3 regions of the Zavarzinia compransoris genome follow, and region 3 is predicted to be linked to each of the others. Evidence: riboswitches for the same ligand, from Rfam matches in the RefSeq annotation. Region 3 holds a riboswitch; each other region holds the start of a gene.
What was found. A riboswitch is a leader RNA that binds a small molecule or an ion and turns the genes downstream of it on or off. The one in region 3 is predicted to bind cobalamin.

Region 1: another riboswitch for cobalamin. It lies ahead of DKG75_RS14230 (TonB-dependent receptor plug domain-containing protein); the one in region 3 lies ahead of metE (5-methyltetrahydropteroyltriglutamate--homocysteine S-methyltransferase).
Region 2: another riboswitch for cobalamin. It lies ahead of DKG75_RS14185 (DUF1636 family protein); the one in region 3 lies ahead of metE (5-methyltetrahydropteroyltriglutamate--homocysteine S-methyltransferase).

The regions. Positions count from the first base shown of each region.
Region 1 is NZ_QGLF01000004.1:75,869-85,706, reverse strand. Features, by position in the region: gene DKG75_RS14260 (amidohydrolase family protein) at 1-307, shown strand, start outside; gene DKG75_RS14255 (malate synthase G) at 308-2,464, opposite strand; gene DKG75_RS14250 (GlcG/HbpS family heme-binding protein) at 2,506-2,913, opposite strand; gene DKG75_RS14245 (ABC transporter ATP-binding protein) at 3,006-3,803, opposite strand; gene DKG75_RS14240 (FecCD family ABC transporter permease) at 3,803-4,807, opposite strand; gene DKG75_RS14235 (ABC transporter substrate-binding protein) at 4,807-5,640, opposite strand; gene DKG75_RS14230 (TonB-dependent receptor plug domain-containing protein) at 5,643-7,583, opposite strand; cobalamin riboswitch at 7,731-7,915, opposite strand; gene bluB (5,6-dimethylbenzimidazole synthase) at 7,951-8,592, opposite strand; gene cobD (threonine-phosphate decarboxylase CobD) at 8,589-9,581, opposite strand; gene cbiB (adenosylcobinamide-phosphate synthase CbiB) at 9,616-9,838, shown strand, end outside.
Region 2 is NZ_QGLF01000004.1:63,228-73,065, forward strand. Features, by position in the region: gene DKG75_RS14160 (precorrin-2 C(20)-methyltransferase) at 1-22, opposite strand, end outside; gene DKG75_RS14165 (precorrin-8X methylmutase) at 19-651, opposite strand; gene DKG75_RS14170 (hypothetical protein) at 648-1,826, opposite strand; gene cobN (cobaltochelatase subunit CobN) at 1,823-5,110, opposite strand; gene cobW (cobalamin biosynthesis protein CobW) at 5,115-6,152, opposite strand; gene DKG75_RS14185 (DUF1636 family protein) at 6,149-6,514, opposite strand; cobalamin riboswitch at 6,622-6,804, opposite strand; gene cobO (cob(I)yrinic acid a,c-diamide adenosyltransferase) at 6,895-7,512, shown strand; gene DKG75_RS14195 (cobyric acid synthase) at 7,512-8,975, shown strand; gene DKG75_RS14200 (GIY-YIG nuclease family protein) at 9,016-9,838, opposite strand, start outside.
Region 3 is NZ_QGLF01000006.1:47,747-57,584, forward strand. Features, by position in the region: gene DKG75_RS19920 (TonB-dependent receptor domain-containing protein) at 1-839, opposite strand, end outside; gene zigA (zinc metallochaperone GTPase ZigA) at 969-2,225, shown strand; gene DKG75_RS19930 (DUF1826 domain-containing protein) at 2,272-2,874, shown strand; gene metE (5-methyltetrahydropteroyltriglutamate--homocysteine S-methyltransferase) at 2,941-5,232, opposite strand; cobalamin riboswitch at 5,331-5,529, opposite strand; gene DKG75_RS19940 (acyl-CoA thioesterase) at 5,579-5,950, opposite strand; gene acnA (aconitate hydratase AcnA) at 6,080-8,743, opposite strand; gene DKG75_RS19950 (pyruvate carboxylase) at 8,740-9,838, opposite strand, start outside.

The sequences.
Region 1 (9,838 bases), on a different contig from region 3:
CATGCTGGAGGTCGCCAGCATGGGCCTCCATGTCGGCCAGATGACCGGGGTGGCCGAGATGGCAGCGATGTTCCAATCCGTCACCAGCCATGGCGCCAAAGTCCTGCACCTGGACGGTTACGGCATCGCCAAGGGCGCGCGGGGCGACGTGGTGATCCTTCAGGCGCGCAACCCGATCGAGGCCCTGCGCCTGAAGCCCGCCCGCCTCTATGTGATCCGTGGCGGCACGGTGATCGCCGAAACCCCGAAGGTGGAGGCATTGCTCCACCTCGGGGCCGGCGCCCAGGCGTTCGACTTCACCCGCTGATCAGCCCTTGGCGACGAGGCGCCACTTGTGCAGCAGGGGTTCGGTGTAGCCGCTCGGCTGTTCGCGGCCCTTGAACACGAGGTCGAGGGCGGCCTGATAGGCGACACTCCCCTCATAGGCCGGCACCATGGGCTTGTAGAGGGGATCGCCCGCATTCTGGCCGTCGACCACCGCCGCCATGCGCCGGAACGTCTCGTGCACCTGATCCGCGGTCACGATGCCGTGGTGCAGCCAGTTCGCCATGTGCTGGCTGGAGATGCGCAGGGTCGCCCGGTCTTCCATCAGGCCGATGTCGTTGATGTCCGGCACTTTGGAACAGCCCACCCCCTGGTCGATCCAGCGCACCACGTAGCCGAGGATGCCTTGGGCGTTATTGTCCAGTTCCGCCCGGATCTCGTCCGGAGACCAATTGGTGTCGGTGGCGACCGGGATGGTCAGCAGGGCATCCAGCACGTCTTCCGACTGGCCTTCCAGCCCGGCCTGGATCTCCGCCACATCGACCTCGTGGTAATGCAGGGCGTGCAGGGTCGCCGCCGTCGGCGACGGCACCCAGGCCGTGTTGGCCCCGGCCTTGGGGTGGGCGATCTTCTGCTTCAGCATCTCGCCCATCAGGTCCGGCATCGCCCACATGCCCTTGCCGATCTGCGCCTTGCCGCGCAACCCGCAGGCAAGGCCGGTCAGGACATTGTTCCGCTCGTAGGCCGAAATCCAGGCGGATGATTTCATCGCGCCCTTCCGCACCATGGGCCCGGCTGCCATCGAGGTGTGGATCTCGTCGCCCGTGCGGTCCAGGAAGCCCGTGTTGATGAAGGCCACCCGGTGCTTGGCCGCCGCGATAGCGGCCTTCAGGTTCACGGTCGTCCGGCGTTCCTCGTCCATGATGCCGAGCTTCACCGTATAGGGGGCGAGGCCGGCCAGTTCCTCCGCCCGGCCGAAAAGCTCGTCGGCGAAGGCCACCTCTTCCGGCCCATGCATCTTCGGCTTCACGATATAGATCGAACCGGCGCGGGAGTTGCGCAAGGGGCCCGTGCCCAGCAGGTCGTGCCTGGCGATCGTGACCGAGACCACCGCATCCAATATGCCTTCCGGGATCTCGCTGCCGTCCTCAAGCAGGATCGCCGGGTTGGTCATCAGGTGGCCGACATTGCGGATGAACATGAGCGAGCGGCCCGGCAGGGTGAGCGTGCCGCCCCCCGGCGTCGCATAGGTCCGGTCCGGGTTCATGGCGCGGGTAAAGGTCCGGCCGCCCTTCGCCACCTCTTCCGTCAGCGTGCCCTGCATCAGGCCCAGCCAATGGCCATAGGCGACGACCTTGTCCGCCGCATCGACCGCGGCGACCGAATCCTCGCAGTCCATGATCGTGGTCAGGGCCGCTTCCACCAGCAGGTCCTTCACCCCGGCGGGATCGGTGCTGCCGATGGGATGGGTCTTGTCGATCTGGATTTCGATGTGCAGCCCGTTGTTGACCAGCAGGATCGCGCTGGGCGCCTCCACCGGGCCGCCGTAGCCGACATATTGGCCGGGATCGGCGAGGCCGATCTCGCCATCGCCCATGATCGCGACCAGGGCGCCGCCGGCGATGGCATAGCCGCGGGCATCCTTGTGGCTGCCGCCGGCAAGCGGGGCCGCGAGATCGAGGACGTCGCGGGCATAGGCGATGACCTTGTCGCCCCGGGCCGGGTTGTAGCCCTGGCCCTTCCCGGCGCCGCCGGTCTCGGGAATGGCGTCGGTGCCGTAGAGGGCATCGTAGAGACTGCCCCAGCGGGCATTCACGGCATTGAGGGCATAGCGCGCATTCATCACCGGCACGACGAGCTGGGGCCCGGCCTGGGCCGAGATTTCCGTGTCGATGCCCGTGGTCTCGATGGCGACATGCTCGGGCACGGGGGCGAGATAGCCGATCCCGGAAAGGAACGCCTTGTAGGCGGCAAGGTCGCCCTTGCCGTTCGCCCGGTGCCAGGCGTCGATCTGGGCCTGGATATCGTCGCGCTTCGCCAGCAGGGCCTTGTTCTTTGGGGCGAGGTCATGGGCGACGGCGTCGAGGCCGGCCCAGAAGGCCCCGGCCTCGATGCCCGTGCCCGGCAGGGCCCGGTCTTCGATGAAGGCGGCAAGCTCGGCCGCGACCTGGAGACGATGGCGGGTAACGCGGGATGTCATGGGGCACCCTCCGGCGGTAAGCGGGAACGAACGGGCGGGGTTCAGCCGAGCAGGGCGGCGATGCCGGCCTTGGCGATCTGAGCGTCTTCCGAGGATTTCACCCCCGAAACGCCGACGGCGGCGATGGTCTCGCCGTCGACGATCACGGGCACACCGCCTTCCAGCGTCCCCTGGATATAGGGCACCGAGAGGAAGGACACCCGGCCGCCGTTGATCATATCCTCGTAGATCTTGCTTTCGCGTCGGCCGAGGGCGGCGGTGCGGGCCTTTTCCGGCGCGATATAGGCGGAAAGCGCCGGCGCCCCGTCGAGCCGGGTCAGGCCAAGGAGATGGCCGCCGTCGTCGACGACGGCGATCGTCACCGCCCAGCCGTTGGCCAGCGCCTCGGCGCGGGCGGCGGCGAGGATGGTATCGACGTCGACATGGGTCAGGACGGCCTTGGATTTCATGCCAGCACTCCTTGGGGCAAACGCATCACCGCACCTTAAAGGCTGGCCTGCCGCCCCGTCCACCCGGCGGCGGCGGAAGCACTGTTCGGGGATCAAGAAAAATCCCGGCCGTCACCCGGCGGCAACCGCCGCCATGGCAGGGTGAAGCACAGGCCCTCGGCCGCGCCGTGCAGGGCCTTGATGTGATAGGCCTCGGCAATGTTGCGGTCGGAAAGGACCGCGCCCGCCGGCCCGTCGGCCAGCACCCTGCCCCCGGCCAGCAGCACCAGGCGGTCGCAGAAACGCGCCGCCAGGGTCAGGTCGTGCAGCACGACCACCACCCCCGCCCCCTTTTCGGTGACGGAGCGGAGCAATTCCATGGTGTGCAACTGGTGATAGGGATCGAGGGCGGCCACCGGCTCGTCCGCCAGCAGCATTTCGCCCTCGACCGCCAGGGCCCGGGCCAGCAGGGCCCGCATCCGTTCCCCGCCCGACAGCGTGTCGAAGCGGCGGGCGGCGAGCACCGTGGTCTCGGTCGCGGCCAGCGCGGCGGCGACGGCGGCAAGATCCGCCGCCGTCTCGCCCGACAGGGGCCGGCGGTGCGGCAGGCGCCCCAGGCGCACCAATTGGTCGACCCGGATCGGCCAATGGGCGTCCGCATCCTGGGCCAGATAGGCAAGGCGCCGGGCCAGCGCCGGCCGGCTCATCTCGCGCAGGCTCTGGCCGTCATAGGTGACGCGGCCCGCCGCCGGCGCCGCCAGCCCGGCCAGATGGCGCAGCAGCGTGGTCTTGCCCGCGCCGTTCGGCCCGATCAGCCCGACCATTTCCCCGGGCCGGCAGGAGAGCGTGACCTCGCCCAGCACCAGCTTGTCGCCCGCCCGGCAGGCCAGCCCCGTCGCCTCGATCAGCATCACGCCCCCTCCCGCCGCAGGCGATAGATCAGGGAGAAGAGGAAGGGCGCCCCGACCACGGCCGTCAGCACCCCGAGCTTCAGTTCCGGCTGCACCGCGAGCAGGCGGACGGCAATATCGGCCAGGAGCAGCAGGGCCGCCCCCCCGAAGCCGGAGACCAGCAGCAGGCGCCCGGGCCGGTGCCCGACGAAGGGCCGCAGCACATGGGGCACGACCAGCCCGATGAAGCCGATCGCCCCGGTGACCGCGACCGCCGCCCCGACCGAGAGCGCGGTGCCGGTCACGAGCTTCAGGCGCAGGCGCTTCAGGTCGAAGCCCATGCTGGTCGCCGTATCGTCGCCGAGCGACAGCCCGTCGAGCGCGCGGGCGGACGACAGCAGCAATGCCCAGCCGACCGCCATCAGGGGCAGCGCCAGCATGACGTGATCCATGCTGCGGTCGGTCAGCGAGCCCATGAGCCAGAAGGTGATCTCGACCACCGCATAGGGATTGGGCGAGAGATTGAGGGCGAGCGCGGTCAGGGCGCCGGCGAAGGCGGAAATCGCCACCCCGGCCAGCACCAGCGTCGTCGTCCCCGCCCCGCGCCCGACCATGGCATAGAGCAGCACGGTCGCGACCAGCGCCCCCGCGATCCCGCCCAGCGGCAGGGCCAGGGTGAAGGCCCCGGCCAGCCCGGAATAGAACACGAGGACGGCACCGAGCGCCGCCGCGCTGGACACCCCGATCACCCCGGGCTCGGCCAGGGGATTGCGCAGGAGGCCCTGCAAGGCCGCCCCGGCCAGCCCCAGGGTGAAGCCGGTCAAAACGCCCATCAGCGCCCGCGGCAGGCGGAGATCGGCCAGGATCAGGGCGGGCAGCGTCTCCCGCCCGGCCAGCCAGTCGGCGAAGGCGGCACCGAGATCGAAGGGGGCATAGCCGATGGCGACGGAGGCGGCGAACAACCCGCCGGTGGCCAGGATAAGAACGGCCAGCAGCAGGCCGTAGGGCGGCTCGCGCCGGGGCATCAGGGTGTTCCTTCCAGGCGGCGGCCGATCTCGGCAAGGCGGGCGACGGCCTCGACCACCGCCGGCCCGGCGCAGGTCCAAAGCCGGGACGGCAGGCCCGCCGCCTGCATCCGGTTCGGCATGTTGCGCAGCACCGGGTGGCGCAGCACGTCATAGGCGAGGGCCGGGGCCGGCACTTCCTCCTCGTCCAGGATCACGAGGTCGGGCTTGGCCAGCACCAATGCCTCCAGCGGCAATTCGCGATAGGTGGCGAGGACCGGATCGGCGCCGAGGTTGACCAGCCCGGCGCGCCGCATCAGGTGATCGACCAGCGAGCCCTGCCCGACCGTGAAACCGTTCGGGCGCAGCACCAGGGCGCGCAGCGGCCGCTCCACCGGGGTAACGGCGGCAAGGCCGGCCATCATCGCCGCCACCATCGCCTCGCCTCGCTCGGCATGGCCGAGCAGGGCCGCGACCGCGCGGATCTGGGCGGTCACCTCGTCGAAAGTGGCCGGGGCATCCAGTTCCACCACCGACAGCCCCACCTGCTTCAGAAGGGCGACCGTGCCCCTGGTGGTATAGCGCCCGGCAAGGACCAGGTCGGGGCGGGAGGCGATGATTTCCTCCGCCTGGCCGTGGTTGACCGGCACCGTGGCGGCCAGCGCCGCGACATTGGACCCGGCCGGATCCCGCGACAGGAAGGAGACGGAGGCCACCTGCGCCCGGTCGGCCAGTTGCAGCACCAGTTCGTCGGCGCAGAGATTGATCGAGACGATGCGCTGCGGCGCGGCCGTCGCCGCCGTCCCGGCCAGGACGGCGGCGAGAAACGCAAGCCGTGCCGCCGCGCCCGCCATGCTCAGAAGGTCGCTTTCACGCCGCCGATGGCGAGACGGCCGTTGGAGCCGAAGGAATAGACTTCCTCGTAATCCGTATCGAACAGATTCTCGACCCGGCCGTAGAGCTGGACGTTGTCGAGGACGTCATAGGCGCCGGCGACATTGACCAGGGTATAATCGTCCATCGGGACATTGCGGTTGTTGAAGGAACTGTCGAACACCCGGTCGGTGAAATCGCCGTGATAGACGACGCCGACATTGGCAAGCGCCCGGCCGTCGAGGAAACGATAGGTGACGTCGAAGGTCCCGGCCTGTTCCGGCCGGCGCACCAGTTGCACGCCCTGGGCATCCTCGCTGTCCATATAGGTATAGGTGGCGCGGAGCGTCAGGCCGTTCAGGGGTTCCAGCGTGCCCTCGACCTCGACGCCCCGGACCTTGGAAGTGCCGGCGAGATTGATCGGGCGCGAGACGCCGCCGCCCAGGAATTCGCTGCTGATCAGGTCGGAAATCGACTGGCGGAAATAGGTCGCGCCGACGGCCCCGCGCCCGCCCCAGAACGACTGGTCGACGCCGATGTCGAAGCCCCGCGTCTGTTCCGGCTTCAGGCCCGGGTTGCCGACGAACGTATTGCTGTAGCCGTGGAGTTCGAGCAGGGTCGGGTTCTTCACCCCGGTCCCGTGCGAGGCGTGGAACTTGGTGCCAAGCGTATCGATGAAATAGGCTGCGGTCAGGCGGTAGGTATTGGCGTCCTCGAACCGCTCGTTCTCGTCGCGGCGGAAGGCGGCGGTCAGGCTGAGGCCGTCCAGCAGGCTGACCTGATATTGCCCGGTGTAACCGGTCTGGTCGATCGAGGTCGAGAGATAGCTGCCGAAGCTGCTCCAGATCCGGGCATCGTCCTCTTTCCGCTCCGCCGCCAGGGTGAAGACATGGGAGGCGCCGGCAAGGGACGGCGTGTCGATGCGGAAATCGGTCTGGTAGTCGTAGCGGGTGCTGGTGCCCCGCGTAGTGAAGGTCGGGTCACCGTTGACGATATCGCCGTAGTAATCGACGTCGCTGTCGGCCCGGCTGATGCCGAGGCGGTGGGTCCAGCGGCCGTCCAGCAGGGAAAGCCGGGTCTGGCCGCGGAAGAAGCTCTGCCGCCCGCTGCCGCCGGCGCGATCGTCCAGGGTCAGGCTGATGCCGGTGCCGGGCTCGATGCCGAAGCCCTCGTCGCCCTCGCGGCGGAATTCGGTGCCGCGCGCGACGACGTCGAAACCCAGTTCCGGCAGCGGATCATAGGCGAATTTCAGATAGGCGGTGCCGTTGTTGTAACCGTCCCGTTCCGTATTGCCCCGCGCCTCGGCGGCGGAGGAAAAGCCGGAGGTAACGCCGCCGGTGACGCCGGCGAGAATGCTGTATTGTTCCCCGCCCGCGCTGAACGACAGGGCGCCCGCCGCGGTGCCCCGGCTGCCGGCTTCGGCGCTGAGGGCGACGCTCGGCTTGCCGCTGCCCTTGCGGGTGACGATGTTGACGACGCCGCCGGCCGCGTCCGAGCCGTAGAGCGCCGATTGCGGCCCGCGCAGCACCTCGATCCGCTCGATGTCGGCGGTCGGGATATGGGCGAAATCGACGCTGGAATCCGCGGCCGGGTCGTTGACCACCACGCCGTCGATCATGACCAGGGTCTGGTTGGTTTCGCTGCCCCGGATGCCGGCGCCGGTCAGGCCGCCGGTGACGCCGGTGCGGGTGACCGAAACCCCGGGCACGAGGCGCAGCGCGTCGGAGACGAGGCGCACCTGCTTTGCCTCCAGGTATTCCCGGTCGAGCACGGTGACCGTGCTGCCCACCTCGGTCAGCGGGGTCTGCTCGCCGCGATTGGCGGTGACGGAGACGGCGGGCAATTCCTCCGCCGCCAGGGCCGAAGCCGGCAAAGCGGCGGCGGAAACGACGGCGAGAAGCGAAACCCTGACCCCGAAAGACATGCCCATACCCCCTGCACCGCCAGATGGCGGCAACCGATGATCGAGGGACGCCGTGCGGGGAAGGGCTGGAGAAGCCCCGCCGCGACAGCGTCCATGACGCATCACCGCAGCGGGTTGACCGCACCCTGGGCTCGCCCGGCCCGGGGTTGAGTGATGCCCTCGGCGGCAGGTCTCCTGGCTCGCGGGTTATGGCCTTGCACCGTCTTCCCGGCCCAAAGGCCAGTGACGAATGGTGCAGGCTCGCCGCTTACAGTTGCGGGGACAGCCACGGCAGGGCTTTCGCCTTCCGTGTTCCCTTTTAATCCGGTGGAACCGCCAAAGCAGGCGCAGTTGAAGCGCGGCGCACGGAAGATGTCAATCCCGTTGCTCAGCGGCGCAGGCGGCGGCCGTCCAGGGGGGTGCGGGCCTGCCAGCCGTGGCGTTCCAGTTCCGGGTCCTCGTGCTCCTCGACCGGATGGCCGATGCACAGATAGGCGATCAGATGCCAGCCCGGATCGCAGTCGAGATCATCATTCACGGTCAGGGGATCGAGGATCGACACCCAGCCGACGCCGACGCCATGGGCCCGCGCCGCCAGCCACAGGGTATGGACGGCGGTGGTCGCCGAATGCTCGATGGTCGCGGGCATGGTGCGCCGGCCCAGCCCCTGGCCCTGGTCGGGCGCCATGTCGGCGAAGACGGCGAGATGGACCGGCGCCTCGACCAGGCCGGCGAGTTTGAGACGGGCGTAAAGCGCCGCCCGTTCGCCCGCGTAATCGGCCAGGGCCTCCGCATTGGCGCGCTCGAAATTGGCGCGGATGCGGGCACGCCGCGCCGGATCGTCGACGGTGACGAAGCGCCAGGGCTGGCAATTGCCGACCGAGGGGGCGAGATCGGCCAGCACCAGCAGATGGTCCAAGAGGCCGGGCGCCAGGGCATCGGTCCGGAAGCGGCGGACGTCGCGGCGCCAGCGCAGCAGGGTTTCGAACCGCGCGCGGAAATCCCGGTCGAAGACGGGCGGCGCGGTCATGCCAGCGCCGCCGCCAGCCGCGCGAACGCCGCCTCATCCGCCGGCAGGCCGAGGCGCAGCCAGTCCGGGCGATAGGCGAAGGGCCGGGCCAGGATGCCGGCCCGGCCCAGCCGCTCGAACCACGCCCCCGCCGCCGCGTGGCCGTAGAGGCGGAACAGCCGGCAGCCGCCCTCGAGGCGGAAGCCGGCGCCGGCCATCAGCGCGTCCAGCCGGGCGGCCTTTTCCGCCGTCGCGGCCGCGGCCGCCATACGCCAGCGCTCGTCGCCGAGGGCCCCGGTGCCGATCGCCATCGCAGGGCCCGACACCGCCCAGGCGCCCAGCGCCTCGCGCATCGCGGCGGCGATTTCCGGCGCCGCCAGCAGGAAGCCGAGACGGACCCCCGCCAGCCCATAGGTCTTGCCGAAGGAGCGCAGGATCACCAGCCCCGGCCGGGGCAGATAGGGCGCGAGGCTGACCCCGGGTTCGAGATCGGCAAAGGCTTCGTCGACGACGAGAAAGCCGCCCGCCCGGTCGAGCCGGGCCGCCAGCGGGATCAGGTCGGCCGCCTTCAGCACCCTGCCGTCCGGGTTGTTCGGGTTGACCACCACGGCGTGGCTGGCGCCATCGAGTTCGGCCAGGCTCCGCGCCTCGCGCACCCTATGGCCGGCGCGGGCCCAGCCCGGGCCATGCTCGCCATAGGTCGGGCCCAGCACCGCCGCCGCCCCGGGCGCCGCCAGCAGGGGCAGCAGTTCGATCAGGATCTGGGTGCCCGGGGCCGCCACCACCAGGGCCGGGTCCGGCACGCCGTAGGCCGCCGCCGCGATGCTTTCCAGGCGGGCGAGGTCTTCGGGTTCCGGCAGGTCGGTGAAGACGGCGGGATCGAGGGTGGGCAAGGGATAGGGCACGGGGTTGATGCCGGTCGAAAGGTCCAGCCAGGGCCGGGGCGCATCGGGAAAGCGGGCTTGCGCGGCGCGGCGGCGGCCGCCGTGGACCGTCAAGGGATCTGACATCCGGGGCGATTCCATGCTAGCGGTGCTGCCCTCCATGACGTTCGATCTCCTTCCCCTGCTGCTGGTGCTGGCCCTCGCGATCGAGGCGGCCTGCGGCTATCCCCAGGCGCTGATCCCCCGGATCGGCCATCCCGTGATCTGGCTGGGCGGCCTGATCGCGCGATTCGACCGGCACTTCAATCGACCGACCATGCCGAAGCGCCGGCGCCGGCTCAATGGGCTTGCCGCCCTCGTCCTGCTGCTGGCCGTCGCCGCGG
Region 2 (9,838 bases), on a different contig from region 3:
CGCCGTAAAGGGTGGCCATCATTCGACCTCGCTGGCGAGCGCGTTGACGGCGGCGGCGGCCATGGCGCTGCCGCCCAGGCGCCCGCGCACGATGGCGAAGGGCAGGCGCCCATCGGCGGCCAACGCTGCTTTCGATTCGGCGGCACCGACGAAGCCGACCGGCATGCCGATCACGGCGGCGGGCGGCGGCGCCCCGGCCGCCACCAGTTCCAGCAGGCGGAACAGGGCGGTCGGGGCATTGCCGATGGCGACCACCGCGCCGCCCAGCCGGTCGCCCCAGAAATCCAGCGCGGCGGCGGAACGGGTATTGCCGATCGCCCGCGCCCGCTCGGCCACGCGCGCATCGTCCAGAAGACAGACGACCTCGTTGCCGGCGGGCAGGCGGGCGCGGGTGATGCCCATGGCGACCATCCGGGCATCGCACAGCACGGGGGCGCCCGTCAGCAGGGCTTTGCGCGCCGTGGCGCCGAACCCGGGGGAAAGTTCCACCTGATCGGCGATCCCGACCATGCCGGCGGCATGGATCATGCGCACCACCAGCTTTTCCTCGATGCCCTGAAAGCGGGAAAGATCGGCCTCGGCCCGGATGATGGCGAAGGAGCGGGCATAGATCGCCGCGCCGTCGCGGATATAGTCATAGGTCGTCGTCATGCCCGGCGGCTTTCCAGCAGGGTGGTGATCAGGTCGGCGGCCTCGTCGATATCGAGGCCGGTGGCGATCGGCGGCGCCCCGGCGCGGCCGCCGAGCACGAGGTCGTAATGCCCCGCATTGCCGGTCAGGGTGACGGCGGCCGGCCCCGGATGGGCGCAGCCCTTGGCGCAGCCGGACAGGTGAATGCCGCCCGCCGGCAGGGGCGGGGCCAGCAGGTCCAGCAGCCGGGCGGCATCGGGCCGGGTCGGCACGCTGGCGGCGGCGCAGCCCGGCCGGCCGGTGCAGGCGATGACCGCAAGGCGCGGATCGCCGGCCGCGGTGACGAGGCCGAGACGGTCGAGCACCGGCACCATGGTATCGGCATCGCCGGGCACCAGCACGCTCCGCCACGGGGTCGGATAGAGCCAGCCGTCCCCGGCCAGGCGGGCAAGCTGCCGCCACTGCCGGACATTGCCCTGGCCGGAGGGAAAGCCGACCGCCACCCCCCGCCAGCCGCCATGGGCAAGGGGCCCCGGCGCGGGCGGGGCAAGGGGTGCCGGTGCCGGCCCGACCCCGGCAAGGCCGGCGGTCAGGACGCCCGGGTGCAGGTCGCGCAGGCGCCGCGCCCCCGGCACCGCCAGGAAGCGATCGACAAGGGCGAGCATGGCAGGCAAGGCCGCCCCCGCCGCCACCCTGGCCGTGGCGCCGGGCAGCAGCAGGTCGGCGATATCGCCGCCGAGGCGGCAGGCGATATCGCCGTGACCGGGGCCGAGGGGCAGGCCCCGGTCATCCTCGATCGCAAAGGCGAATTTGGCCGGCAGGGCGCCGAACCGATCCTCGTCCGCCAGGGCGCCGGCCAGGGCCGCGGCAAGGGCCCGGGCCCCGTCGCCGGCCAGCGGCGCCACCAGGATATTGCGCCGCTGTTCCACGAGCCCCTCCGGCAGGGCAAGACCCCGGGCGACGGCCAGGGCGGCGAAGTTCGTGGCCGCGCCCTCCCCGAAGCCCCGGAATTGCAGGTTACCCCGGGCGGTGAGGTCGATCAGGCCGTTGCCGCCCTCGGCCGCAGCTTCGGCCAAGGCCAGGACATCGCCCCCGCGCAGCCGCCCGCCGGGCGGCTTCACCCGCAGGATCAGGCCGTCCGCCGCCGCCATGGGCCGTCCGATCGACGGGCACCAGCCCTTCGCCGCCGCCGTCATGCGCCGCCCTCGATCCGTGCGGCGACATCGTTACGCCTTGGGTGCCACAGGCCCCGGGCCCGGGCTTCGGCGAAGCGGGCGGTCATGGCGGCGCGGGCGGCGGGGTTGGTGTCGGCGAGGAAACGGTCGACCGCCTCGTCGCCCAGCGTCGCGGCGAAGAGAAGGTCGAACTGGGCGTCCAGCGGTTCGGCCAGGGTCGCGGCGAAGACGAACAGGGGTTCGACCGTGCGGGCGATTTCCGCCGCCCCGCGATAGCCGTGGCGCATCATGCCGGCGATCCAGCGCGGGTTGGCCGCGCGGCCGCGGGTAACGCGGGCGATCTCGTCGCGCAAGGGGCGCAGCCGGGGCCGGTCCGGGTCGCGCTGGTCGGCGAGATAGAGGGCGGCACCGGGCCGGCCGGCGGCGGCGAAACCGCCCATATGGGCGGCGACATCCGTGCTCTCGAAAATATCGATTTCGCCGTGGTCGAGGCCGTGGACCAGGGCATCGGCGCTGCGCAGCCGGTCGGCGAAGCCGGCCGCATCGGCCGTGCCGTCGAGATCGAGGCCGAAGGCGGCACCGCCCCGGGCGATATAGTCGCGGCCGAGGTCGGCGCGGTCCTGCCAGCCGCCCGCGTCGGTGAGACCGGTGACGCCGGCACCGTAACTGCCGGGGGCGGCGCCATAGATTCTCGTGGTGGCGCGGCGGAACTCGGCGCCCTGAAGCGCGCGGGCGGTCGCGGCCAGGGGGTTCCAGGCGGCATCTTCGTCGCGGCGGGCGATCGCCTGCACCGCCTGGTCGAACAGGGCGATCTGGGCGGCGAAGGCATCGCGGAACAGGCCGGAGATGCGCAGGGTGACATCGACCCGCGGCCGCCCCAGGGTGGCCAGCGGCAGGATCTCCGTGCCCGCCACCCGGGCGCTGCCCTCGTCCCACAGGGGCCTTGCGCCGATCAGCAGCAGGGCCAGGGCCAGATCCTCGCCCCCCGTGCGCATGGTGGCGCTGCCCCAGAGGTCGAGCACCAAGCGGCGCGGCCAGTCGCCGTGATCCTGGAGGTAGCGTTCGATCAGCGCCGCCGCCGCCTTCTCCGCCAGCACCAGGGCCGAGCGATTGGGCACGGCACGGGGATCGATCGTATAGAGATTGCGCCCGGTGGGCAGGACGTCGGCGCGCCCCCGCGTCGGCGCCCCCGCCGGCCCCGGCTCGACGAAGCGCCCGTCCAGCGCTGCCAGCAGGCCCCGGCGCTCGCCCTCGGCACAAGGATCGAGGGCGGCACCGGCCGGCAGGGCGGCGCGCAGGTGCCGCAGGCCGGGGGCGGGGCGGCCGAAGACATGCAGCCCGTCGCGGATCTGGAGATCCTTGACATCGCAAAGCCAGGCATCGAGCCGGGCGAGCGCCGTGTCGTCGTCGGTCCCGGGGGCGATGCCGCTTTCGGCCAGCAGGCCGGCGGCCCCGGCGCGGTCCAGGATCTCGCGCTTCAGCAGGCGGCTGCGGCGCGGGTCGAGGCCGTCGGCGGCGGCGAATTCGTCGATCAGCCGTTCCAGGTCCTCGGCTTCGCCATGCAATCCGGCGCGGCGCAAGGGCGGCGTCAGGTGGCCGATGGTGACGGCGCCGAGGCGCCGCTTGGCCTGGGCCGCCTCGCCCGGGTTGTTGACGATGAAGGGATAGACCACGGGCAGCGGCCCGGCCAGGGCCGCCGGGAAGCAAGCCTCGTCCAGGGCCACCGCCTTGCCCGGCAGCCATTCCAGCGTGCCGTGGGTGCCCAGGTGGATCAGTGCGTCGATCCCGAGCCGGTGGCGCAGCCACAGGTAAAAGGCGACATAGATATGGCGGGGCGGCAGGTCGGGATCGTGGAATTCCGCCTTCCGCCCGGCCGCCCGGCCCCGGTCCGGCTGAAGCGCGACGGTGACGCGGCCGAGGCTGAGCAGCGGCAGGCGAAAGGCACCGTCCGCGACCGCCGGATCATCCGCCGCCGGGCCCCAGGCGGCCAGGACCCGGGCCCGCGCCGGTGCCGGCAGGCCGGCGAACAGGATCTCGTAGGCGGCCAGCGGCAGGAAGGCCGCGGGCGCCCCGGTCAGGGCGGCGGCGATCCCTTCCGCCGTGACGGTGGTGGTGTCATAGCCGGCGGCGGCGAGATCGGCCAGGATGGCCCCGGCGGAGGCGAAACTGTCGAGGCCGACCGCATGGCCCGCCTGCCCGCCGACGCCCGGGTAATCGGACAGCACGAGGGCAAGGCGCCGTTCCGCCGGGGCCTTGGCCGCGAGCCGGGCCCAGGCGGCGGCACGCGCCGCCGCCATGGCGATGCCGGACGGCGAGGGCCGGTGCCGGGCCTCGCCCGCCTCGTCCCGCTCCTTGAAGGCGATCAGGCCGCCGGACAGGCGCCCGTCCAGTTCCGGCAGCACCACCTGCATGGCCAGATCGGCGGCGCCGAGGCCGCGGCTGCTGCCGGCCCAGGCCCGTTCGCCATTGCTGCCGCAGAGCAGTTGCAGCACCGGCACCCCGGCGGCATCGAGGGGGGAGGGGGCATCGCCCAGCCGGGCGGAGAAACCGGTCAGGTTCAGGACCACGGCGGGCGCCAGGGCCGCGATCCGGGCCTCGACAAAGGCGGCGCAGGCCCCGTCCTTCAGGCTGGCGACGTGAAGGGCGGCAGGGACGAGCCCTTGCCCGGCCAGGGCCGCCGCAAGATCCGTCACCATGGCGGTATCGCCGGCCAGGCGATGACTGCGATAGAAGACGATCAGCGCCCGGGCTTCGCCTTCGGCCGGCGGCAGGGGAAAATCCCCGAAGGGCGGCAGGACTTCGACCCCGGCCGCCGGCTGGGGCCCGAGGCCGGCGGCCTGGGCCGCAAGGTCCAGGGCAAGGCCCATGTTGCGGGCGCCGCCATGGCGAAAGCAGTCGGCCAGCAGCGCCAGGGTTTCCGGTGCCATGGTGGAGAGGGCCGCAAGGCGCTCGTCCGCGCCATTGTCGCCGGGCAGGAGGGCGAGGGGGATGCCCCGGCCCCGGGCGAGCGCCGCGATCTCCTCCGCCCCGTAACGCCAATAGTCCAGGCCGCCGAGCAGGCGGACGACGATGGCGCGGGCCCCGGCCGCCGTCCGTTCGAGATAGAGATCGACGGAAAGCGGATGGCGCAGGCGCCCGAGGTCGGCAATCCGCAGGCTTGGATGGCCGGGCCCCTGGGCGGCGCGGAGGGCCGCCAGCTCGCTGTCGGCGAAGGAGAGAAACAGCAGGTCCGCGGGGGCATGGCCGAGATCGACGGCGGTCGCCGTCTCGTCCAGGCCGAGCTCTGCGCGGAACTGCAGGTGCATGGGGTTACGCCGTCAGGGCGGCAAGGATGCCCGCCCGGTCCAGCCCGGTCTCCCCGATCACGACGAGGCGGCCCTGCCGTTCCTCCCCCGGCGCCCAGGGCCGTTCGTACTGGTGGCGGAAGCGGCTGCCGACCCCCTGCACCAGCAGGCGCAGGGGCTTGTCCGCGACGGCGACGAAACCCTTCATGCGCAGCACGCCGTAATCCGCCGCGACCCGGGCGAGGCGGGCGGCCAGTGCTTCCGGATCGGCGGCCGGGGGCAGGGGGACGGTGAAACTCTCGAAGTCATTGTGCTCGTGGGCGCCGTCCTCGGCATCATGGTGCGAGGGGCGGGCGGCGAGGTCGTCCTCGGCCGCGGCGCCGAGGCCGAGCAGGACGGCGGGGTCGATCCGGCATTCGCGGGTCTCGATCAGCGGCGGGCGGCGCGGCCCGGCGGCGCGGATCGCGGCCTCGGCGGCGGCGCGGCCGGCCGCGTCCAGGAGATCGGCCTTGTTGAGGAGGATCAGGTCGGCGGCATTCACCTGGTCGCCGAAGACTTCGGCCAGGGGGTTGTCGTGGTCCAGGCTCGGGTCTTCGGCCGCCTGGGCGGCGACGGCGGTGGGATCGTCGGCGAAGCGGCCGGTGGCGGCGGCCGGGCCGTCGATCACGGCGATGACGCCGTCCACCGTCACCCGATTGCGCACGCCCGGCCAGTCGAAGGCTTTCAGCAGGGGCTTGGGCAGGGCCAGGCCCGAGGTTTCGATCAGGATGTGATCGGGCGGGTTCGGCCGGTCGATCAGGGCTTCCATGGTGGGCACGAAATCGTCGGCCACGGTGCAGCACAGGCAGCCGTTGGCCAGTTCGACGATACTGTCGTCGTCGCAGGCGGCGCCGCAGCCGCGCAGCAGGTCGCCGTCGACGCCGGTCTCGCCGAATTCATTGACGATGACGGCGATGCGCCGCCCGCCGGCCTGGGCGATGACATGGCGCAGCAAGGTGGTCTTGCCGGCGCCGAGGAAGCCGGTGATCACGGTCGCGGGGATTTTGCGGGAAACAGGGGTCATGAGCGGGGCTCCGGCAGGGGCGGAAGACGCGAGACGATGGCCTGATGCAGGCTGACGGGCCGGCCGGCGCGCAGCACCACGCCGTTCGGCGAGGCGCCGTAAGCGCGGGCATAGGCGGCCATGTCGCCGGCAAGATCCGGGGTCAGGCCGCCGACGACATAGGACCATTTCCCCGCTGCCGAGAGGGCGGCGGTGCAGCCCCGTTCGCAGGCCGCGAGGCAGACGATCGGGTTCACGCGGAACCCGCCTTCCGCCCCGGCCGCCAGGGTTTCCAGGCGGTCGGCGAGGCTTGCCCCGGCGCCGCGGTCGTCGCCGTGGCGGCACGAGGTGCAGACATGAAGTATGGGCTGGTCCTGGCTCAAGATCGGGCCCCGTCGCATCGCAAATCGGGGTGCCGGCGGCCCGGCATCCCCCGCCGGGCCCGATGCCCGGGGGGCATCGCCGCAGCCCAGGGCACCCCGCCCGGTTACGGTTCACGCGAATGACGGCAGGTCTCCTGGCTCGCGGGTCGTGGCCTTGCGCCGCCTTCCCGGGATGGCCCAGTGGCATGATGGCGCGCGGCTGACCGCTTACAGTTGCGGGGGCAGCTTCGGCATGGCACCGAATTCCCTTTTCACCCGGCGAGGCCGGGACCGTCGCCTTCTGGGTAGGCTGGAATGGCGGCGCTGTCAACGGCACGACGCTTGCGGCGGCTTCGGGGCCGTGCTCTTGATGGCCGCCCCATTTGTCGTGGAGTGCCGTGATGCCCGATCCCGTCAGCCCCGAAGAGGCCGCCCGCCACCGCGAGAAGATGCAGGCGCGGAAGGCGGTGCAGGATGCCGAAGTGGCCTCGAAGACCCTGGAGAAAGGCTTGCTGATCGTCCACACCGGGGCGGGCAAGGGCAAGTCCACGGCGGCTTTCGGCCTGATGCTGCGCATGATCGGCCATGGCCGGCGGGTCGCCGTGGTGCAATTCATCAAGGGCGCCTGGGGCACCGGCGAGCGCGCCCTGTTCGAGCGATTCGGCGATCTCGTCACCTGGCATTCCTCGGGCGAGGGCTTCACCTGGGAGGTGCAGGACAAGGCGCGCGACATCGCCGCCGCCCGCGCCGGCTGGGCCCGGGTGCTGGAGCTGCTGGCCGATCCCGGCCTGTCCCTGCTCGTCCTTGACGAATTGAACATCGCCCTTCGCTACGACTATCTGGAGATCGCCGAAGTGGTGGCGGCGCTGACCGCCCGGCGGGCCGATCTTCATGTCGTCGTCACCGGGCGGAACGCCAGGCCCGAATTGATCGAGGCGGCGGATCTCGTCACCGAGATGAAGGCGGTGAAGCATCATTTCGCGGCCGGGGTGCGGGCGCAGTCGGGCATCGAATTCTGATGGCGGCGCGCAGCCTGATGTTCCAGGGCACGGGGTCCAGCGTCGGCAAGTCGCTGCTGGTCGCCGGGATCGCCCGGGCGCTCAGCCGGCGCGGCCTCGCGGTGCTGCCGTTCAAGCCGCAGAACATGTCGAACAATGCGGCGGTGACGGCGGAGGGCGGCGAGATCGGCCGCGCCCAGGCGCTCCAGGCCCGGGCCTGCGGGGTCGCGCCCAGCGTCCATATGAACCCCGTCCTTCTCAAGCCGCAAAGCGAGGTCGGTGCCCAGATCGTGGTCCAGGGCCGGGTGATCGGCAATGCCGGGGCCCGGGTCTATCAGTCGCGGAAGGCGGAACTGCTGCCCTTCGTGCTGGACAGTTTCGCCCGGCTGAAGGCGGCGGCGGACATCGTCCTGGTCGAGGGGGCGGGCAGTGCTTCCGAGGTCAATCTCCGCGCCAACGACATCGCCAACATGGGCTTCGCCCGGGCGGCGGATGTGCCCGTCGTGATCATCGGCGATATCGAGCGCGGCGGCGTCATCGCCGCCCTGGTGGGCACGGCGGCGGTTCTCGACGCCGGCGATGCGGCCCTGGTCAGGGGCTTCATCGTCAACCGCATGCGCGGCGACGCCAGCCTGTTCGACGACGGTATGCGTTACATCGAGGGACGCACCGGCTGGCCGGCCCTCGGCCTCGTGCCGCATTACGAGGCGGCGGGGCAATTGCCGGCGGAAGATGCCTATGACCTTGCCGCCCGGCGCCCATCACCGGCGGGCGCGGGGCGTCTGCGCATCGTGGTGCCGGTGCTGCCGGGCATCGCCAATTTCGACGATCTCGACCCCCTTCAGGCGGAACCGGCGGTCGATCTGGTCCTGGCCCGGCCGGGCCGGCCGCTGCCGCCGGCGGACCTGATCGTCCTGCCCGGCTCCAAGGCGACCATCGCCGACCTCGGCCGCCTGCGGACGGAAGGCTGGGACATCGACCTCAAGGCCCACTATCGCCAGGGCGGCCGGGTGCTGGGCCTCTGCGGCGGCTATCAGATGCTGGGGCAAAGCATCGCCGATCCGGACGGGATCGAGGGGCCGGCCGGCACGGTTCCGGGGCTGGGCCTTCTTGCCGTCGATACGGTGCTGACCGCCGCCAAGCGGCTGGCGGAAGTGACCGGCCGCAGCCTCGACGACGGCATCGCCTTCACGGGCTACGAGATGCACATGGGCCGGACCGCGGGGCCCGACACCGCCCGCGCCCTGGTCAAACTGGCGGACGGGCGCCGCGACGGCGCGATCAGTGCCGACGGTCTGGTGCGCGGCACCTATGTCCACGGCCTCTTCACCGGCAACGACCAGCGCGCCGCCTGGCTGGAACGCCTGGGCTCACGCGCCGAAGGCTTCGACCATCACGCCCGGATCGAAGCCGCGCTCGACGGCCTCGCCGACCATCTCGAAGCCCATCTCGCCCTGGACCGGATGCTGGGGTTCGCCGGTTAGAGTAACGGCGTTGCGCCGCCCGGTGAGCGGCGACAAAAGCTCACTCTTCGCTTTCCAACAGCGTGGCGGCTGCGACCTGATCCTCCTGCCATTGGGCATAAGTCTTGTCGGTTCCTTTGAGGCGCCAACTCGTCCGCCCATTGTCCGGCCGACCCAAAATGGTCGCGGACGCGGCGCTGGGGCTCTTGAATCCAAAATCCTGGCCGAAGCGGCGATGCCCTGTCTGGTCGGGAACGAGAACGCCGTTGTCGACCAATTGCCTGAACAAGTTATAGTATCCCATTCCTGGTGCTGCAATCCAACTGTCTTGCGCTTGTGATCCCGCGAGGACGATGAATTCCCCATTGGTTTCTCTGGCTTCCGCGCGGATTGAATATTTCTTGGTGAACAGTTCGAACAGGGGAGTCTCGCAAGTCGAGGTCTCACTGGCCACTGAAGGCTTCGCTGGCATGGCCTTCGCTGGCTCTTTCAGGAAATCCAGCCCCAGTACCGGCAAGACCACACGCAACTGATCGATGAAGAATTCCATATCGGAGAGATCGGCCTCCGGCAGCAGGCCGAAATCGGGTGCCGTACCGTTTTCCAATCGGGTCCTTGCCGCTTCCGTGGCAATGGCGATCAAGCGACTTTCGAGATACCGCGCATGGGCCTTGGTGAGGTTCTGATCCTTGCTGGTGACAATGCAGGTCTGCTCCCAGAACTCCTTGCTCTCGTCCTTGTTGTGCTGCGCCAACCGTTTGCCGACATTGTCAGTCTCGCCGATATAGGCCAGGGGTTTATAGTCGCCCTCCGGATCGGCCCCGGTAAGGATGTAAACTCCGGTGCGACCGGCTTCCGGTCGCTGGATCAAGTCAGCAAGGCGT
Region 3 (9,838 bases):
GTAACGAAGGCATGTTCGCGGGTGACCTGATCCTCGCTGGCGTAATAATAGGTCGAGAACGTGTTGTATTCCCGCTCCTCGAAGCCCAGGCCATAGCCGAAATCGATGCGCTGGCCGGCCGCCGGGGTCCAGGTCAGGCGCAATTCGCCGCGCTGGCTGTCCTGGCCTTCGATGGCGCTGCGCCGGCGGTCGGCGTTCTCCGGGGTTTCCCGGCGGCGGCGGGCTTCGCCGAAGGCACTGAAGCCGAGCTTGCCCTCGACCAGCGGCCCGCCGATATAGAAACCGGCCTGGTAGTGGTCGCCCCCGGCTCCTTCCTGAAGGCCGCCGCGCAGCGAGACGCTGCCGGCGAATTCATCCGTCGCGGCACGGGTGATGATGTTGACGACGCCGCCCAATGCCTCCGAGCCGTAGAGCGAAGACATGGGACCGCGCACCACCTCGATCCGCTCGATCGCCTCGACCGGAATCCAGCCGAGGTCATAGTCGGCATGGGCGATGGCGCCGGCAGCGGCATTCGCCCGCTTGCCGTCGATCAGCACCAGCGTGTGCTCGCTGGACATGCCGCGGATACCGATGCCGCGCCGGGTCAGGCCGACACCGCCGACATCGATACCGACACTGCCCTTCAGCGCATCGGCCAGATCGGCGACCGGGCGGGCAGCCAGTTCCGCCGCCGTGATCACGGTGACGCTGGCCGGGGCATCGCGCAGCGCCTGTTCGGCACTGGTCGCGGTCACCACCACGGCCGGCAATTCCTCGGCCGCATAGACCTCGAACGACAGGACCAGACCCAGCGCCAGAACGGAAACCGCCCGGCACGCCCGATGACTCAACCCCATGGCTATCCCCAACCCAAGCCCGATACGAATGACACGTTATAACATCACATATCAGGCTTGCCGCAAGATACGTTATAACATTACGTTTCCGATCGCCGGATCAACCTCCCCCGGCAGCGGAACCGCGTCATGACCACCAGCCCCCCGGAAACAAACGACCCTCGCCTGCCCGTCACCGTCCTGTCCGGCTTTCTCGGCGCGGGCAAGACGACCTTGCTGAACCATGTGCTGAACAACCGCGCGGGCCGGCGCGTCGCGGTCATCGTCAACGACATGAGCGAGGTGAACATCGACGCCGATCTGGTGCGCGAGGGCGGCGGCCTGTCGCGGACCGAGGAAAAGCTGGTGGAGATGACCAACGGCTGCATCTGCTGCACGCTGCGCGACGACCTGCTGGCCGAGGTCCGCCGCCTGGCCGGGGAAGGCCGCTTCGACTATCTGCTGATCGAATCGACCGGCATCGCCGAGCCGCTGCCGGTGGCCGCGACCTTCGATTTCCGCGACGAGGACGGCAACAGCCTGTCGGATGTCGCCCGCCTGGACACGATGGTGACCGTGGTCGATGCCTTCAACCTGCTGCGCGACTATGGTTCCACCGATTTCCTGCGCGACCGCGGCGAAGCGCTCGGCGAGGACGACGACCGCAGCCTGGTGACCCTGCTGGTCGACCAGATCGAATTCGCCGATGTCGTCATCCTGAACAAGGTGGATGTAACCCCGCCCGATCAGCTGGAAGCCGCCCGCAAGATCGTCCGCGCGCTGAACCCGGATGCGGACCTGATCGAGACCAGCATGAGCCATGTCCCGCTCGACCGGGTGCTGAACACCGGCCGCTTCGACCATGAGAAGGCGGAGGAACATCCGCTCTGGTTCAAGGAACTCTACGGCGCCGCCGGCCACAGGCCCGAGACGGAGGAATATGGTGTTCACAGCTTCGTCTATCGGGCACGCCGTCCGTTCCACCCCGAAAGGCTGCACGGCTTCATCCGCTCCCCCTGGGTGGGCGTGATCCGCGCCAAGGGCCATTTCTGGCTGGCGACGCGGCCCGAATGGGTGGGGGAACTCAGCCAGGCCGGCGCCCTGGTCAGGACCGAGGCCATGGGCTTCTGGTGGGCCGCCGTCCCCAAGGCGCAATGGCCGGACCAGCCCGAATGGCGGAAGGCGGTCATGGGCAATTGGGACAGGGTCTACGGCGACCGGCGCCAGGAAATCGTCTTCATCGGCAGCCCGGCGATGGACGAGGCCGATATCCGCCGCCGGCTCGACGCCTGCCTGGTCGATGATGGCCTAGTCGATGATGGCCTCGCGCCGGAGGCGGCGGCGGCCCGATGGCGTCGCCTGCCCGATCCCTTCCCCGTCTGGCGCCGGAGGGGCGACAATGCCTGACGGCAGCGCGCAGCGGCCACCATCACCAGTCGTCGTAGGCCATGGGATGGACGATCTGGCCCGCATCCGCCTGCCCGGCATCGAATTGGCACTGTGGCGGCGCGACCTGCCGGCCCCGCTGGCCGAAGCCCTGGCCACCCTCGATCCCGCCGGCTATCCGGACGGCCGGGTGCTGGCCCGCCCGCCGGACCTTGCCACCGCCATCGGCAGCCTGATCGCCCCCTCCGCCCTTGCCGGCACGGCGGCGGGCCGGCTGCTGGCCGCCGATATCGAGGCGCTGGCCCAGCGCTTTGCCGCGCTGTTCGCCGCGGCGGCGGTGGATATCCGGCTCGAAGCCCTGGGCCACGACGCCTGCTGGAAATTCCACCGCGACCATGTCCCGGCCCGGCTGGTCACCACCTATGCCGGGCCGGGCACCGAATGGGTGCTGCCCGCGCATGGCGCAAGCGCCCTCGACGACCAGAAGGATTACACCGGCCCCATGGAACGGCTGGCCGCGGGCGAGGTCGCCCTCTTCCGCGGCTGCCAGCCCGGCCACGACCATGGCATCGTCCACCGCTCCCCGCCCGTCGCCGGCACCGGCATCACCCGCCTGTTCCTATGCCTCAATCTGCCCTCGCCGGCCTCCCCCGGCCTGTGGCGGGTTTGACAGGCAACGGGGCGGCGGCCATGCACGGCCGCCGCCCCGCGCCCGCTCACCTGCGGCCGGGCGGGGTCACATTGCCCGGCGCAGGCGGCGAGCCGCTTCGACCATATTGGCGAGGGCGGGACGGACCTCGTCCCATTTCCGCGTCTTCAGGCCGCAATCGGGGTTGACCCAGATCTGCCCGGGTTCCAGCCGGGTCGCGGCGGTCTTCAGCAGATCGGTCATTTCGGCGACATCGGGGCAGCGCGGGGCATGGATGTCGTAGACGCCCGGCCCGATCTCGTTCGGATAGCGCCAGTCGGCAAAGGCCGCGAGCAATTCCATCTTGGAACGCGCGGTCTCGATCGAGATCACATCCGCATCCATGGCGGCGATGGACTGGATGATGTCGTTGAATTCCGAATAGCACATGTGGGTGTGGATCTGGGTCTCGTCGCGGACACCGGAGGACGCCAATCGGAAGCATTCGACCGCCCAGGCGAGGTAGTCCGCCCGTTCGCGCCGGCGCAGCGGCAGGCCTTCGCGGATCGCCGGCTCGTCGATCTGGATGATCGCGATGCCCGCCGCCTCCAGGTCGTCGACCTCGTCGCGTAGCGCCAGGGCGATCTGGCGGCAGACATCGGCACGCGGCAGGTCGTCGCGCACGAAGGACCATTGCAGCATGGTCACCGGGCCGGTGAGCATGCCCTTCATGGGCTTTTCGGTCAGGGACTGGGCATAGCGGGCCCATTCGACCGTCATCGGCCTCGGACGCGAGACATCGCCATAGATGACCGGCGGCCGCACGCAGCGCGAGCCATAGGATTGCACCCAGCCGGTGCGGGTGAAGGCGAAGCCCGCCAGTTGCTCGCCGAAATATTGCACCATGTCGTTCCGCTCGAATTCGCCGTGAACGGGGACATCGATGCCGATCTCTTCCTGCCAGCGAATGGCTTCGGCGGTCGCGGCCTTCAGGAAGGTGTCGTAATCCGCGGCCGAAAGCTCGCCCCTGGCATGGGCGGCGCGGGCCTGCCGCACCTCCGCCGTCTGGGGGAAGGAACCGATGGTGGTAGTCGGGAAATCCGGCAGGTTCAGGCGCTTCTTCTGGGCGTCGCGGCGGGTCTCGAAGCCATGGGCGCGGCGCGCGTCGGCGGCCGTGACCCGGGCGAGGCGCCGGGCCACCTTCGGATCATGGATGCGGGCGGAAATGCGCCGCGCTTCCAGGGCATCCGCCGCCGACGCCACCTCGGCGCGGACGGCGCCCCGGCCCTGGCCCAGCCCCCGGGCGAGGATGGCCAATTCGCCGATCTTCTGGGTGGCGAAAGCCAGCCAGCGCCGGAGATCGGGATCGAGCCCGGTTTCCAGCGCCAGATCGACCGGGACATGGAGGAGCGAGCAGGAAGGCGCCAGGATCACCCGGTCCCGGCCCAGGCGGGCGACCACGGGCTCCAGCCGGTCAAGGAGGGCGGCGAGATCGGCACGCCAGACATTCCGGCCGTCGATCACGCCCAGTTGATACAGTTTGCCGGTCGGCTGGCGGCGCATCACCTCGTTGATCTCATGGCCGCCGCGCAGCAGGTCGAAGTGCAGCCCCGCCACCGGCAGGCGCAGCACGAGATCCAGATTGTCGCCATAGCCGCCGAAATAGCCGGCCAGCAGCAGGCGCAGGCCCGGCGCCGCCTGGGCCAGCACCGGATAGGCCTTGCCGAAGGCGGCCAGCACCGCGGGATCGAGATCGAGGACGAGGGCCGGCTCGTCGATCTGCACCCAGTCGGCCCCCGCGGCCTTCAGGCGTTGCAGCAGTTCGACATAGACCGGCACCACCCGGTGCAGCAGGGCCAGGGGATCACCGCCGTCGCGCATTTTCGCCAGCAGCAGGAAGCTGACCGGGCCGAGCAGGACCGGGCGGGTGTGAATGCCGGCGTCGCGCGCCTCGATGAATTCGCGCAGCGGCTTGTCGTCGGCCAGGCGGAAATCCTGCCGCGGGCCGAGTTCCGGCACCATGTAGTGATAATTGGTGTCGAACCATTTGGTCATTTCCAGCGCCGGGCGATCCTTGTCGCCGCGCGCCAGGGCGAAATAGGTCGAAAGCGGCACCGGCCCCTCGCCCCAGTCGAAGCCGGGCGGCACCGCGCCCAGCATCACCGCCGTGTCGAGAACATGGTCGTAGAGCGAGAAATCATTGCTCGGGATGACGGTCGCGCCGTTCTGGCGCTGGCGCAGCCAGTTGGCGAAACGAAGATCGGCCGCCGTCGCCAGCAAGGCCGCCTCGTCCATGCGGCCGGCCCAGAAGGCTTCGAGCGCGGTCTTCAATTCGCGTCGCGGCCCGATGCGCGGAAAGCCGAGCGTGGCCACCGCCAAAGTGTTGGAAAGGTCAGACATTCGGAACCCCTAATCTGATTAGGGGGAACCACATGCGGAGGCACGCGCAGGGGCACCATCGCCCCGGCCCTGGCCATCCACCGGGGCACCCCGCCCGAGGACATTCAAAGGTCGAGGCAGGTCTCCTGGCTCGCGGGTCGGTGCTTCCGTCTGGCCTTCCCGGCTGAGCGCCAGTGACACGGGGTGACGGAAACTCGCCGCTTACAGTTGCGGGGGCAGCGCCGGCCTTGCACCGGCTTCCCTCTTAGCGCCCGGACGGCAGAACCGACCGGGCGAACCACGACCCTGGCACTTGAGCCCCATCAGCGACCGGGGTCAAGAAGAATATAAAGACATCCTTATATTGTTATACGGACTCCTCGGCCCGGGCGAAGGGCACCGGCCGGCCGCTCTCATCGACCGCGACCATCTCGAAACGTCCGGACATCGCCAGCCGGCGATCGCCGCTCAGTAGGGTTTCCGCCGTCACCTCGACCTCCACCGTCATCGAACTGCGGCCGGACCGGACCACCCGCGCCTTCAGTTCGGCGATCTGCCCGACCTTGATCGGGACATGGAAGTCGATCTTGTCGGACGACGCCATGACCACGGCACGCCGCGCGTGCCTTGTCGCGGCGACGAAAGCCGCCTTGCCCATCAGGGACAGGGCCGTGCCCCCGAACAGCGTGCCGTAGTGATTGGACTGTTCGGGGAAGATCATTTCGACGAAACAGGTCATTGCCGCCACCTCCCTTGCCGTCGCCAGACTAGCGATGACCGGCGCCCTGCCGGAACCGCTGAAGTGGCGAAAATTTGCCAGGGGTCCCAAGCGAAGCGGCAATGTTTGCGAAGGGCCGGCGGCGGCCCGTCAGGCCGCCTTGTCCAACAGGCCCGCCAGCACGTAGTGCAGGATGCCCCCGCTCCGGAAATAGGCGAGTTCGTCGAGCGTATCGATGCGCAAGGTCAAGGGAACTTCGACCATGGCGCCGTTGCGATAGACGAAGCGGGCCCGGACCTTCATGCGCGGCGTGATCGGCCCGTCGAGGTCGAGCAGGTCGATCACCTCGCTGCCGTCGAGCCCCAGCAACTTCCGGTCGGTCCCGGCCTGGAAGGCGAGGGGCAGCACGCCCATGCCGACCAGGTTGGAGCGATGGATGCGCTCGAAACTCTCGGCGATCACCGCCTTCACGCCCAGCAGGGCGACCCCCTTCGCCGCCCAGTCGCGCGACGAGCCGGTGCCATATTCCTTGCCGGCGACGACGACCAGGGGCGTACCCTCGCTGGCGTAACGCCGGGCGACGTCATAGATCGGCTCGACCGGGGCATCGGCATCGGGAACATAGCGCGACACGCCGCCCTCGATCCCCGGGGTCATTTCATTGCGGATGCGGATATTGGCGAAAGTGCCGCGGATCATCACCTCGTGATTGCCGCGCCTTGCGCCATATTGATTGAAGTCGGCGAAGGCGACCCGGGCATCGCTCAGGAAGCGGCCGGCCGGGCTGTCGCGCTTGATGCCGCCCGCGGGCGAGATGTGGTCGGTGGTGATCGAATCCCCGAGCAGGGCCAGGATACGGGCGCCGATCACATTGTCGATGGCGGGGGCTGCCGCCGTGCCGCCCTCGAAATAGGGCGGGCGGCGGATATAGGTCGACTGGTCCTTCCAGGTGAAGGTCTGGCCCGGGCGGACCGCGATCCGGCGCCAGAGCTCGTCGCCGGCGAAGACATTGGCGTAACGCTTGCGGAAATGCTCGGGCGTTACGCAAGTCCCGATCGCCTCGGCGATTTCCCTGGCCGTGGGCCAGATGTCGGCCAGATAGACCGGGCCCGCCGTGCCCTGGCCGATCGGCTCCCTCGTCAGGTCCAGGGTGATGCGGCCGGCCAGGGCATAGGCGACCACCAGCATGGGCGAGGCTAGGTAATTGGCCTTGGCCTGCGGGTGCACCCGCCCCTCGAAATTGCGGTTGCCGGAAAGGACGGCACAGGCGACGAGGTCACGCGCCGCAACCTCCTCCGCCACCTTGTCCGGCAGGGGGCCGGAATTGCCGATGCAGGTGGTGCAGCCATAGCCGACCAGCCCGAAACCGAGCTGTTCGAGCGCCGCCGCCGCACCCGCCTGCTCCAGGTAATCGGTGACGACCTGGGAACCGGGGGCGAGCGAGGTCTTGACCCAGGGTTTCACCCGCAGACCGGCCGCCACCGCCTTTTTCGCCAGCAGCCCCGCCCCCATCATCACGCCGGGGTTGGACGTATTGGTGCAGGAAGTGATCGCCGCGATCACCACGGCGCCATGGTCGATCTCGCCCGGGCCGATACCTTCCGGCTTGCCGAAACCGGTGGCCAGTTCGCGGGCGAAACTGTCCGCGACCCCGGACAGGGGCACCCGGTCCTGGGGCCGGCGCGGCCCGGCCAGCGAGGGTTCGACCGTGCCGAGATCGAGGTGCAGTTCGGCGGTGAAGGCGGGCGTCACGGCATCGTCCCGCCACAGGCCTTGCGCCTTGGCATAGGCTTCGGCGAGGCGCACCACCGCCTCGTCCCGGCCGGAAATGCGGAGGTAGTCGATGGTTTCCGCGTCCACCGGGAAAAAGCCGCAGGTGGCGCCATATTCGGGCGCCATATTGGCCAGGGTGGCCCGATCGGCCAGGGACAGGTGATCCAGCCCCGGCCCATGGAATTCGACGAATTTGCCGACGACGCCCAGCTTCCGCAGCATCTGGGTGACGGTCAGCACCGCATCGGTCGCGGTGACGCCGTCGCCAAGGCTGCCGGTCAGGCGGAAGCCCACCACTTCCGGGATCAGCATGGAGATGGGCTGGCCCAGCATGGCCGCCTCCGCCTCGATGCCGCCCACACCCCAGCCGAGCACGCCGAGGCCGTTCACCGTGGTGGTGTGGCTGTCGGTGCCGACCAGCGTGTCCGGGTAGACCGTGGTGCGCCCGTCCTCGTCCCGCGTCCAGGCGACGCGGGAGAGATATTCGAGGTTCACCTGATGGCAGATGCCGGTGCCCGGCGGCACCACGCGGAAATTGTCGAAGGCCTGCTGGCCCCAGCGGAGGAATTCATAGCGTTCCGCATTCCGCTCGTATTCGAGGCGGACATTCGCGGCGAAGGCATCCTTGCCGGCGAATTCGTCGACGATCACCGAATGGTCGATGACGAGATCGACCGGCACCAGCGGGTTGATGCGCGCCGGATCGCCGCCCCGCGCCACCATGGCATCGCGCATGGCGGCAAGATCGACCACCGCCGGCACGCCGCTGAAATCCTGCATCAGGACGCGGGCCGGGCGGAAGGCGATCTCCCGGTCGGACGAGCGGCTGTCGGTCCAGCGGGCCAGGGCGCGGATATCCTCCACCGTCACCGTGGAACCGTTCTCGTGGCGCAGCAGGTTTTCCAGCAGGACCTTCAGCGACAGCGGCAGGCGCGACAGGTCGCCCAGCCCCGCCGCCGCCTTGCCCAGCGAGAAATAGTCATAGGCCCGGCCGTCCAGGCGCAGGGTCGCGCGGGCCTTCAAAGTGTCAAGCGATGTCATTCGGCGTTACTTTCCAGCACCAGAAGAAGGTCCTGCCCATCGACCTGATCGCCGGGACCGACCAGGAGGTCGGCCACCACGCCGTCGATGGGGGCATGGACCACGGTTTCCATTTTCATGGCTTCGATCGACAGCAGCGGATCGCCCGCCCTCACCGCCTGCCCCCTGGCGATACGGAGCGAGACGACGGCGCCGGGCATCGGCGCCGGCACCTCGCCCGGGTGGGTATCGGCGGCCTTCCGCCGCGCCACCACCTTGGGCGTTACGGACCGATTGGGCACGGTGACGACGCGGGGCTGGCCGTTCAGTTCGAAGAAGACTTTCACCAGGCCGTCGGGCCCGGTTTCGCCCACGGTCTCCAGGGCGATGACCAGGGTCTTGCCGTCCTCGATCTCCACCGTCATTTCCTCGCCCGGGACCATGCCGTAGAAGAAGACCGGGGTGGGCAGCACGGCGACCGGGCCATATTTCCGCTGGGCCGCGGCGTAATCGGCGAAGACCTTGGGATACATCAGGCTGGCGGCCAGATCCTGGTCGTCGAGCTGGCGGCCGATCTTCTTCTCGGCCTGCCGGCGCGCCTCCTCCAGGTCTTCCGCCGGCAACAGGCTGCCGGGGCGGACCAGGATCGGCGCCTCGCCCTTCAGGGCTTTGTCCTGCAAGGCTTCGGGCCAGCCGCCGGGCGGCTGCCCCAGGTCGCCGCGCAGCATCTCGACCACCGAGGCCGGGAAGGCGATCTCGCGGCCGGGGTCGAGCACGGCATCGGGCCCGATGCCCTGCGCCACCATCATCAGGGCCATGTCGCCCACCACCTTGGACGAGGGCGTGACCTTGACGATATCGCCGAAGAGATCGTTGGCCGCGCGGTAAGCCCGGGCGACCTCGTCCCAGCGCTCGGCCAGGCCGAGGGCGCGGGCCTGTTCCTTCAGGTTGGTGAACTGCCCGCCGGGCATTTCGTGGAGGTAGACTTCCGAGGCGCCGGCGCGCAGGTCGCTCTCGAAGGCGGTATAGTGCGTGCGCACCGCTTCCCAGTAATGGGACAGGCTGCGGATCGCCGCCGGGTCGAGGCCGGTATCGCGCCCGGTATGGCGCAGCGCC